Regions from separate parts of the Streptomyces sp. NPDC050509 genome, predicted to be linked through region 2. Evidence: riboswitches for the same ligand, from Rfam matches in the RefSeq annotation. Region 2 holds a riboswitch; each other region holds the start of a gene.
The links. A riboswitch is a leader RNA that binds a small molecule or an ion and turns the genes downstream of it on or off. The one in region 2 is predicted to bind thiamine pyrophosphate.
Positions count from the first base shown of each region.

Region 1 (2,193 bases), on a different contig from region 2:
CGAGCACCGCCACCGAGGTACGGGCCGTCAGGCCGTGGCACAGATACAGCGCCACCAGCATGATCGCGCTCGCCCCCACCACCGCCACCACCAGCGGATTCGAGCCCTGGAGGATCGCCGGCAGGATGAACAGCGTCAGGATCGCGAACGAGACCACGAGCGCGACCAGCGCCATGACCCCCCGCATCCGCCCCACCACGATCACCGCGATCGCGAAGATCCCGGCCAGCAGCGTCAACGGGAACTGGCGGTCCACATCGGACACCGAGTACTGGAGATCCCGGGGAGCGTCCGGCGCATAGGCGACCACAACGCCCTGTTTCACGTGAAACTGCCGCGGCGCGTCCGGCTGGACGATCTCGATGAAGGTGTGACCCTTCTCCTTGCCGCTCTTCAGCTCGACCGTTGCCTTCTTGCACTCGCCGGTCTCTTCCTGCACCGCCTCGCGGCCCTGGGGCGTCGAGGTGTCACCGGTCGACGGGACCTGGGAGGCGTTCACGTCCTTGCAGGCGACCCGTTCGAGCTGGACCACCTGGCCCTCGAAGGTCTGCCGGTCGAAACCCACACCGGTCCGCTCGTGCGCGGGCGCACCGCCCGGCCAGAGCACGGCGAGTCCGACCACCACGGCGGCCGCGAACGGAATCAGCACCGCCGCGATCACCTTGCGGAGGTGCCGGGAGACCGGCACGGCGGGGCCATGACTGTGCGAGTGGCCGTGCGATTCGTGAGACTGGGTGGGTGGGGTCACCGACCGATCATCGCAAGAAGGTGGAGCAAGCGTGGGGCCCTCTGTTCAGCGCGCCCGATATGACGCTAGCGTGGAGGCACCTTTGCACACGCGGGAGCTCGGAGCACCGGGCTGAGAGGGCGCTGACGTGTAGTCCCGGGGACGGTTCCCCGGACACCTGCGCTGCGCCGACCGCTGAACCTGTTACCGGGTAATGCCGGCGTAGGGAGTAGGTCTCATGACCATTCAGGACGCACACACGCCTGCCTCCGGCTCGGAGGACACCAGCGCGGACCCGGCCCCCTCGGGCGGGACCGCGGGCGGACGGTCCATCGGCTGGCACAAGGGATACATCGAGGGCTCCCGCCCCGATCTCCGGGTGCCGGTCCGCCAGGTCCACCTCACCAACGGCACGGATGTCACGCTGTACGACACCTCGGGGCCGTACACCGACCCCACCGTCGACACCGACGTACGCCGCGGTCTCGCGCCGCTGCGGGAGAACTGGATCATCGGCCGCGGCGACACCGAGGAGTACGCGGGCCGGCCGCCCCGCCCCGAGGACGACGGGCTCAAGCACACCTCCCCACGCGGGGGACTGCTCCGGAGCGGAACGACCGATCTGCGGGGGCTCGACGCGGTCTTCCCCGGGCGGCCACGCCAGCCGCGCCGGGGCCGCCCGGGCCGGGCGGTCACCCAGCTCGCGTACGCCCGCCGGGGGGAGATCACTCCGGAGATGGAGTACGTCGCGATCCGGGAGAACGTCTCCCCGGAGGTCGTCCGCGAGGAGATCGCCGCAGGCCGCGCCGTACTGCCGGCCAATGTCAACCACCCGGAGATCGAGCCGATGATCATCGGCAAGCGGTTCCTGGTGAAGGTCAACGCCAACATCGGCAACTCCGCGGTCACCTCCTCCATCGAGGAGGAGGTGGAGAAGATGACGTGGGCGACCCGCTGGGGCGCGGACACGGTCATGGACCTCTCCACCGGCCGCAACATCCACACCACCCGCGAGTGGGTGCTGCGCAACTCGCCCGTGCCCATCGGCACCGTGCCGCTCTACCAGGCGCTCGAAAAGGTCGACGGCAAGGCCGAGGAGCTGACCTGGGAGATCTACAAGGACACGGTGATCGAACAGGCCGAGCAGGGCGTCGACTACATGACGGTCCACGCCGGTGTCCTGCTGCGGTACGTGCCGCTCACGGCCCGCCGCAAGACCGGCATCGTCTCGCGCGGCGGCTCGATCATGGCCGCCTGGTGCCTCGCGCACCACAAGGAGTCGTTCCTGTACGAGAACTTCGACGAGCTGTGCGACATCCTCGCCGCGTACGACGTGACGTACTCCCTCGGCGACGGGCTGCGGCCGGGCTCCATCGCGGACGCCAACGACGAGGCGCAGTTCGCCGAGTTGCGCACGCTGGGCGAGCTGAACTCGATCGCCAAGAGCCACCACGTACAGACGATGA
Region 1 covers NZ_JBITHL010000009.1:78,955-81,147, reverse strand. Annotated here, with positions in the region: gene ACIBJC_RS25300 (YibE/F family protein) at 1-748, opposite strand, end outside; TPP riboswitch at 829-973, shown strand; gene thiC (phosphomethylpyrimidine synthase ThiC) at 966-2,193, shown strand, end outside.
Region 1: another riboswitch for thiamine pyrophosphate. It lies ahead of thiC (phosphomethylpyrimidine synthase ThiC); the one in region 2 lies ahead of ACIBJC_RS34445 (thiamine ABC transporter substrate binding subunit).

Region 2 (2,193 bases):
CTTCGTGAACAACTCGGGCAGCGCGACGCCCTTGACCACCGGGTTGACGAACATGTTCAGCGGCATGTCCGCCTGGAATTTCTCACTGATCAGGAAGTCCAGCAGGGCCTTGCCACCCGCCGCATTCTTCGCGCCGTCGAGCAGCCCCGCGAACTCGGTCTGCCGGAAGCACGTACCCGTGGAGACCCCTGTCGGGGCCTGCTGGGGCTGCGGCTTCGCGTACAGCACCTCGACAGGCGGGCTGGAGGCGTACGAGACGACCAGCGGCCGGTCGCCCTTGGCCTTCTTGCCACCCGCAGAACCGGAGAAGCTCTCGTTGTACGCCTGCTCCCAGCCGTCGACGACCTGGACGCCGTTGGCCTTGAGCTTCTTCCAGTAGTCCTGCCAGCCGTCGTCCCCGTAGCGCGCGACGGTGCCCAGGAGGAAGCCGAGGCCGGGCGAGGAGGTCGCGGCGTTCTCGGTGACGAGGAGGTTCTTGTACTGGGGCTTGATCAGGTCGTCGAAGGACTGCGGTGGCGCAAGCTTCTTGTCCGCGAAGTACTTCTTGTCGTAGTTAATGCAAATATCGCCGTTATCGATCGGGGTGACCCGATGCTTCTCCTTGTCGAGCCGCGCGCTCGCGTCGACCCGGCCCAGGCCCTTCGCCTCGTACGGCGTGAACAGGCCGTTGTCGAGGGCACGGGAGAGCAGGGTGTTGTCGACGCCGAAGAAGACGTCGCCCTGGGGCGATCCCTTGGTCAGGATCTCCTTGTTGAGCGCTTCGCCGGCATCGCCGCTCTTCAGCACCTTGACGGTGTAGCCGGTCTCCTTGGTGAACTCTTTCAGCACCGCGGGGGACGCGTTGAACGAGTCGTGGCTGACGAGGGTGACGGTCTTGGACTTCGTGCCACCGCTCCCCCCGTCGCCGGACGACGCGGAGCCGTCGGAGCCGCCACAGGCGGCGAGGGTCGCGACACCGAGAGTCGCCGCGAGCGCGGCGTACGCCGCGTTTCTGACGCCGGTACGGGTACGGATGGTGCTCACTGATTTTCCTCCTGGGATGTCCAGGAGAAGACGCGGCCCTGTCCGGGGGCCGACCGTAGGTACGGACCGAGCCCGGACAGGGCGCAACAGCTTGAGTGATGTCCGAACTTCCTACCCAGAATGACCTGGGCAAGGTTCAGAGGGTCTGCGACCGCTGCCCGCTCTCACGGACATGTGCCGCACTCTCAGCGCTGTGGCGCTCCCCTGTCGGAAAATATGCAATGCGTTTCGAGCCAAGGTTACCCCCAGGCCCGCCTAGCGCTCCGTGGCGGCCAACTGTCCGCACGCCCCGTCGATCTCCTGGCCCCGCGTGTCCCGTACGGTCACCGGCACGCCGTGCGCCGCAATCGCCTCGACGAACTTCTTCTCGTCCTCCGGGCGCGACGCCGTCCACTTCGAGCCCGGCGTCGGGTTGAGCGGGATCAGGTTGACGTGGACCCGTTTGCCCTTAAGGAGCCGGCCCAGCCGGTCGCCACGCCATGCCTGGTCGTTGATGTCGCGGATCAGGGCGTACTCGATGGAGATCCGGCGGCCGGACTTCTCCGCGTACTCCCACGCGGCGTCCAGCACCTCCCGTACCTTCCAGCGCGTATTGACCGGAACGAGGGTGTCGCGCAGCTCGTCGTCGGGGGCGTGCAGGGAGACCGCGAGCCGGCACTTGAAGCCCTCGTCGGCGAAGCGCAGCATCGCGGGCACCAGTCCGACCGTGGAGACGGTGATCCCGCGCTGCGAGATGCCAAGACCGTCCGGCTCGGGGTCGGTGAGCCGGCGGATCGCGCCGACAACGCGCTTGTAGTTGGCGAGGGGCTCGCCCATGCCCATGAAGACGATGTTGGACAGCCGCGCGGGGCCACCGGGGACCTCGCCGTCGCGCAGTGCGCGCATCCCGTCGACGATCTGGTGGACGATCTCCGCCGTGGACAGATTGCGGTCCAGGCCAGCCTGTCCGGTCGCGCAGAAGGGGCAGTTCATCCCACAGCCCGCCTGCGACGAGATGCACATGGTGACCCGGTCGGGATAGCGCATCAGTACGGACTCGACGAGCGTGCCGTCGTGCAGCCGCCAGAGCGTCTTACGGGTCGTGTCGTCGTCGCACGAGATGTGCCGTACCACCGACATCAGCTCGGGCAGCAGTTCCGTCGCGAGTTTCTGCCGCGCGGCGGCCGGGAT
Region 2 covers NZ_JBITHL010000016.1:83,266-85,458, reverse strand. Annotated here, with positions in the region: gene ACIBJC_RS34445 (thiamine ABC transporter substrate binding subunit) at 1-1,023, opposite strand, end outside; TPP riboswitch at 1,114-1,239, opposite strand; gene rlmN (23S rRNA (adenine(2503)-C(2))-methyltransferase RlmN) at 1,279-2,193, opposite strand, start outside.

Region 3 (2,193 bases), on a different contig from region 2:
GGAGTGAGGGTCGCGACGACGGTGTCGAGCGTGGTCGCGGGGGCGAACTCGCGTGGCTCGCCGTTGACGGACACGTACATCACGGCGGTGTTCATACGGGCTGCTCCAGGGAGGCGGACGGGGAACCGGTCGCGGTAGGGGAGCCGGACGCGGCGGGGGAGAAGCGCAACGGGGTGAAGGGCGCGGCCTCGGGCGGCAGTTCACCGGTCGTCAGGACGGTCGCCAGCACCTCACCGGTGACCGGCGTCAGCAGCACCCCGTTGCGGTAGTGGCCGGTGGCCAGCGAGAGCCCCGGCAGCACGGTCGGCCCCAGCAGCGGCGCGTTGTCCGGCGAGCAGGGGCGCAGCCCCGCGCGGGTCTCGGTCAGCGGCAGCTCGGTGATGCCGGGCACCAGCTCGTGCGCGTCGCGCAGCAGCTCGTACACCCCGCCCGCCGTGACCGTCGTGTCCCAGCCCAGCTCCTCGCTGGTCGCGCCGACGACCAGCTCACCGTTCTCGCGCGGCACGAGATAGACCTGGGAGCCGCGCACCACGGCCCGTACCGTCCGGGACAGGAAGGGCGCGTAAGGGCGGGGCACCGCCAGCCGCAGCACCTGCCCCTTGACGGGCCGTACGGGCGGCACGGCCTCAGGGGGCACGCCCGCCAGCCCGCCGCTGAGGCTGCCGCCCGCCAGCACCACCCGGTCCGCGCCGAGCACGCCGCCGTCGGCCAGGACGGCGCCTGCGGCCCGGTCCCGTACGACGGAGAGCCGCCGCGCCCAGGAGCGGTGGAAGACCACCCCGGCCCGTTCGCAGGCCGTCAGGAGCGCCGCCGCGAGCCGCCGCGGATCGATCTGGTGGTCGCCGTCGACCCGCAGACCACCGCGTACGCCCGGCGCGAGCATCGGCTCCAGGCGCCGGCATTCGCGCCCCGTGAGCCACTCGGACGTCAGCCCCGAGCGCACCTGGAGGGCGTGCAGCTCACGGAGCTGGGCGCGGTCGTCGGAGTCCAGGGCCACGGCGAGCGTGCCGCACGCGCGGTAGCCGGTGTCCCGGCCGCTCGCCTCCTCCAGCTCCGCGACGAACGCGGGATAGCGCTCGGCGGAGGCGAGGTTGAGGCCGAGCAGGGTCTGCTCGCCGTGGTGGAGTTCGGTGACGGCGGCGAGCATGCCCGCCGCGACGCGCGCCGCGCCGCCGCCCGGATCGGGGTCGGCGACAGCGGTCCGCAGCCCGCGCTGCGCCGCCCGCCAGGCGGTGACCAGACCGATGATCCCGCCCCCGACGACGAGGACGTCGTACCCCGTGGAGGCGGACGCCCCCTGTGTTCCGTGGGGCGGTTGTTCCAGAGGTGATCGCTGGGATGACTGCATGGGCGTCCAGCCCCTCCCTTCGCCGGCATGACCCGGATCAGGTTCGTACGGTCGGAGGCCGCTCCAGCCTCCCTCTCAGCCCGGTGCGTCCGGACTCCCGCGAGGTAGTGTCGACGGAAAGCCTAACGCGCGGTCCGCCGCCCGGTAAGGGAGTGTCGGCCGTGGCCCGTTCACGAGGCGGACACCGCCTCTCTAAGGTGGCCGGGTGAGCGAACTGACGCAGGGACTCGGGCGGGACGGGCGGACGGACGAGCCCGGAGTGGTCGTCGTCGGCGCGGGCATGGCGGGCGTACAGACCGCCGTGGCCCTGCGCGAGAAGGGGTACGACGGCCGGATCACCCTGATCGGCGAGGAACCGCACCCGCCCTACGACCGGCCCCCGCTCTCCAAGGCCGTCCTGCTCGGCCAGGCCGAAGGCTCGGCCTTCGACATCGACTTCGCGGCCCTCTCCGTAGACCTCAGGGTGGGCCTGAAAGCCACCGGGCTGCGGCCGTCCGCCCGGGAGATCGACACCACCGCCGGGCCCGTCCCGTACGACGTGCTGGTCATCGCCACCGGCGCCGAGGCCGCCGTACTGCCCGGCACGGAGGGCATGCCCGCTGTCCATCCGCTGCGCACCCTCGACGACGCCGAGCGGCTGCGCCCCGTGCTGGAGCGGCGGCAGCGGGTCGTCGTCGTGGGCGCCGGGTGGATCGGCGCGGAGTTCACCACCGCCGCCCGCGAGGCCGGGTGCGCCGTGACGGTCGTGGAGGCGGCCGACCGGCCGCTCGCCGGCGCCCTGCCGGCCGAGGTCGCCGCGCCCATGACCGGCTGGTACGCGGAGAGCGGCGCCACGCTGCTGACGC
Region 3 covers NZ_JBITHL010000008.1:374,898-377,090, forward strand. Annotated here, with positions in the region: gene thiS (sulfur carrier protein ThiS) at 1-80, opposite strand, end outside; gene thiO (glycine oxidase ThiO) at 92-1,348, opposite strand; TPP riboswitch at 1,346-1,459, opposite strand; gene ACIBJC_RS24400 (NAD(P)/FAD-dependent oxidoreductase) at 1,554-2,193, shown strand, end outside.
Region 3: another riboswitch for thiamine pyrophosphate. It lies ahead of thiO (glycine oxidase ThiO); the one in region 2 lies ahead of ACIBJC_RS34445 (thiamine ABC transporter substrate binding subunit).